One region of the Pseudarthrobacter sp. R1 genome, then DNA from elsewhere that is predicted to be linked to it. Evidence: riboswitches for the same ligand, from Rfam matches in the RefSeq annotation. Region 1 holds a riboswitch; the other holds the start of a gene.

Evidence for each region. A riboswitch is a leader RNA that binds a small molecule or an ion and turns the genes downstream of it on or off. The one in region 1 is predicted to bind cyclic di-AMP.
Region 2: it holds a riboswitch for cyclic di-AMP, as region 1 does, so the genes downstream of both, M8J71_RS17215 (C40 family peptidase) here and M8J71_RS00270 (C40 family peptidase) in region 1, are expected to answer to the same signal.

The regions. Positions count from the first base shown of each region.
Region 1 covers NZ_JAMKFI010000001.1:55,902-58,094, reverse strand. The annotation lists partial or broken gene M8J71_RS00275 (NlpC/P60 family protein) at 1-86, opposite strand, end outside; gene M8J71_RS00270 (C40 family peptidase) at 237-920, opposite strand; cyclic di-AMP (ydaO/yuaA leader) riboswitch at 991-1,173, opposite strand; gene M8J71_RS00265 (M23 family metallopeptidase) at 1,302-2,123, opposite strand; cyclic di-AMP (ydaO/yuaA leader) riboswitch at 2,134-2,193, opposite strand, start outside.
Region 2 covers NZ_JAMKFI010000008.1:1,340,768-1,342,960, reverse strand. The annotation lists gene M8J71_RS17220 (dienelactone hydrolase family protein) at 1-566, opposite strand, end outside; cyclic di-AMP (ydaO/yuaA leader) riboswitch at 873-1,036, shown strand; gene M8J71_RS17215 (C40 family peptidase) at 1,040-1,879, shown strand; gene M8J71_RS17210 (protein adenylyltransferase SelO) at 2,028-2,193, opposite strand, start outside.

The DNA of each region.
Region 1 (2,193 bases):
GCTTCCTGGACCTCCACCTCGGGCTCCGGAGCTTCCACAACGGCAGCCGGCGTGGCGGTTACAGCAGGCTTCTCGAAGGAGATGGCACCTTCAAAGCCGCATGTGGGCAGCCAAAGGTGTTTGGACGCGCCGGCATCTTGGGGGTGCGCCGGCACGCCCCGAACGGGGATGTGTGCTGATTTAGCGAAGAGCGTGTTTGGGCAAAGAAAAAGCCCTTGGACCGTGGGGTCGAAGAACTAGTTCACAGTGAAGAAGGCTGAGGAGCCGGTAGCAGCTACCGAGTGCAGCAGCGTTCCCTGGGAGGGGTTCAGGGCACTGATCATCATGCCGTTGCCGACGTAGATACCGACGTGCGCTCCGCCGTTCTGCATGACCAGGTCACCCGGCTGCGGCGTGGAGGTGGGCTTCATTGCAGTCCACGCGTTGACGCGGGGGATGCTGATGCCGGCCTGGGCGTAGACCCACTGGGTGAAGCCTGAGCAGTCCCAGCCGTTGGGGGTGGTGCCGCCCCAAACGTACGGACGGCCGATGCCTGTGTAGGCGAGGCCCGCAATTCCGGAAGTGGACGCCGAGGCAACTGTCTCCACGGCCTTGTCCGCAACGGAGCCGGCCGACGCGGCGGAAGCAGTGGTCACACCCTGTTCGTCGTCGGAGTCCGTGGACTGCGCAACTACCCGCTCAACAACGGGTGCCGGGGTGGTCTTGACCAGGGGACGTTCGAAGGAGACAGTAGCCGTGGGCGCCGCGGTGACAGCGAGGGCGCTTTGTGCCGATCCGGTTTCCGTGGAAGCGGAGACACCAGCCGTGGTGTCCGCTGCATTGGCCGGCAGGCCCATGGTCAGGATGAGGCCCGAGGCGGCTGCGATGACTGCAGCCTGGCGACCTACTGTCCCGGCATTGGCACTAACAGCCTTGGACATGGAGTCCAGGGGGTTGGTACGAACCGGTTGCGCACGGTGGCGCGCAGAATTATGGCGTGAAGACACGAAGGTAGCCTCTCCCAATGCCTACGAGGTGAGCTGTCGGATTCGGATGGGAGTCACCCGGCCGCGCGGCTTCCTGAAAAGCTTTTGCGACTTAACCCCAAGGCCTTCAAAAAAGCGAAGACCAAAATTGGTTCCCCCGCCCCTGCCAGACGATGAAATGCGAACGGACCTTGAGCGGTGGCAGAGTTAGGCAATCCGCACAAGAGCGTCAACTTCGGAAAAGTTGACGCGAGTTAGACGGTACAGCAGTTCTGTGTGAATGTCACATTCAGGTCACGGCAGGTCAAGACTATTCGATAGCTCACCGTCACTTGACTAAAGCCAGCCGGTTGGGTCAACAACTTCGCCGTTGACCTGGACCTCAAAGTGGAGGTGGCAGCCGGTGGAGGCTCCTGTGGTCCCGCTGAGGGCCACAACGTCCCCGCGGGACACTGTCTGCCCCTCCTTCACGCTGAAGGACGACAGGTGGTTGTAGGTGGTTTCCAGGCCGTTGCCGTGATCCACCACGACGCGGTTGCCGCCACCATACTGGTGCCACCCAGCGAAAGTGACGGTTCCGGTGGCCGCGGCCAGAACGGAAGTGCCGCACTGGGCCACATAGTCCTGTCCGCGGTGGAAGTCACCGGATCCTCCGGTGATCGGGCTGACCCGGTAGCCGAACGGTGAAGCAGTACTCAAAGCGGCGAGCGGCGCACCAAGACTTCCGGCGGAAGCGGCGCGGGTGATGGCGCCGGCGGACTGGGCACTGAGCAGCTGTTTCAGCTTGCCGTCCGGGTCCGCCTGGGTAACCACAGCAGAGCGGCTGAAGTCAATCTGGGCGCCCGCTTCCGCCGAAACCTGCGGCTGGGGCGCAACAGCGGACGCGGCGACAGGAGTGGATCCGGATGCGTCCGTGGCCATTACTGGACTGGTGGCCGGCACGGTCACGGTGAGCACCAGTCCGGTGGCGGCCAGGGCGATACCGGCCTTTTGGCCGATGCCGCTGGCAGCCGCGAACTCAGTGATTTGGCGGAAGGGACCCCGACGGCGGCGCGCATCACGGTGCGGATCGCGGGGGCGTTCCGAGGTGATGACTTCGACAACGCGCGGTGTCGAAGCAGGGACCGCCGCGCGGCGGCGTCCCCTGGAATTCTGCATGGTCAAGAAGGGTTCCTCTCTGGAAAGCCTGCGAAGTTAGCTGTCGGATTCGGGTCAGAGAGTTCAAAGA
Region 2 (2,193 bases), on a different contig from region 1:
ACGTGGCGCTGGGCGCCGGCCTGGGTGAGGGCACCGGGAACAGCGTCGCGGTCCATGTTCGCAGTCCCGCCCTCCCGGCTGAGCAGGTCAAGGGCGAGGGCGGCGTAACCCTCTTTCGCGAAGCGGCGGGCCACATCTTCGATATGGGGTGTCAGCCCGCGGTTCTCATGGCAGATCAGCACGGCAGGGCTGCGCCCTTCCTGCTCTGGCCTGGCCAGATAGGCGCTGACTGAGGTTCCGCCGGACGGAAACTGTACGGTCGCCGTCGTCATCCCTGGCGCACCCTCGGGTACGGAAAGCGGGCTCTTCGCCCCGGGCACTGCACCGGAACCGGCAGTCCCGGCGGCCGAAGAGGTTGAAGGCTCCGGGGTGGGCATGGGGTCGGTGCTCCGCGGCACCTCACTGGGCGTGCAGCCCACCAGCAGCATCGCCGCCGCGGCGGCTGCCATGCTGCCGGTGATGAACGCAACCCGCCGGGTGAAAGTCCGCTGACTCAGCGCCCCGGCACGGTAGTCGTCAAAAAATTCCTCGATCAGGTATTTCTCATACTTGCCTAGCTGGGTCACTGTGCCTCCTCGCCGGTGCCGAACATCCTCCTCCCTCCGGTTCTTCCGGGCAAGGGTTATGCGTTCACTTTTCGAATCCCTTTATCAGTTTGTGACAAAGACCACGGCCGGTTGCTCGGCGCGCCTATCTCGCGAGGTCAGAAGGATGTGGGTTATGAATCTATTCATTTGCCAAATGCGATAGGAGCACCTCGTATGTTACCCAAACGTGACAATGGGCCTGGAATCAGGTTATGGTCTTCAGGTGTCCCTCTCAGACGGGACATTCCCGTCAGTATGCCGAGCCCTGCCACTGACCCGGGATTCAATCGTTTCCAGCTGGCAGGGACGGGGGAACCAAGTTTCCGCGGCCTCATTCGAGGCCTTGGGGTTAAGTCGATAGCGCCTCCGTTCCGTTCGGAGTTGCTGCCGGCCGGGTATCTCCAACCCGAACCCGACAGCTCACCCCGCAGGCATGGGAGAGGCGATCAACCGTGTCAAAAAATTCCACCACCGCCCGTCACCGCGCGACTCCGGCCCGCTCAATCGCGCTCCAGGGCTTGGCTGTCTCAGCCAAGTCGCTTGGCCGCCCGGCGCTCGCCGTAGCCGCAGCTTCCGGCATTGCCTTCGGTGTGGGGGCTCCAGCCTATGCAGGCGTGGGCACCCCGGACACCACCGAGACCACTAACACCCAGGCTTATGCAGCGCCGGCCGCTGCAGTGGCTGCCCCTGCAGCAGCTGCAGCCAACGTGCACACCGTCGTCTCCGGCGACACCCTGGGCGCCATCTCGGCCGCCAACGGTGTAGCCCTGAATGACGTTCTGTCCGCCAACGGTCTGTCGATCGACACGATCATCTTCCCCGGCGACCGGATCCAGATCCCCGGCGCCGGCGCCGTTGCAGCTGCTCCGGCTCCCGTCAAGGCTGCTGCCGCTCCCGCTAACACCGGAATGAACATGTCCTACACCTCCACGGCGCCTGCTCCGGCTGCGGCAGCACCCGCTCCGGCTCCGGCAGCCACCGGCACCGGCACCGGCGCAGCCATCCTGGCCAATGCTTACGGCCAGGTGGGCGTCACACAGGACTGCACCGCGATGGTGGAAAAGGCCCTGCGCACCGTGGGCAAAGGCGTTGGCGACCTGGCCCCCACTCAATTCTTCCAGTACGGCTCCACTGTGGCCACCCCCGCTCCCGGCGACCTGGTGATCACCCCCACCCACGTGGGCGTCTACGCCGGTGACGGCCAGGTGGTCAGCGGCGGCGTAAACGGTAACCAGACGCTGGTCCACTCGATCAGCTGGCTCAGCGCTCCGTCCTTCGTCCGCGTAGCGTAATCACACCACCCCGAACAGGGGCGGCAGACGGGATTGTTCCCGGCTGCCGCCCCTGTTTTGTTGCCGGGCTCCGGCAACCGGGCTTCCGGGAAGCCTGCACTTCCGCCGGCCTGCCCGCAGGTGGCGTGACTGCTTGTGCTGTGGCTGCCTACGTGCCGCAGAAGGTCTGGTAGCTGCCGAAGTCCTCCGGCGCTCCCTCGGCGTAGCGTTCGAGCCCCGGCCGCTCGTGGAACGGGCTACGGACCACGTCGAGGAGTTGGTTGAAGGGATCAAGGTTTCCCTCCGTTGCTGCGGCGAGCGCTTCCTCCACCAGG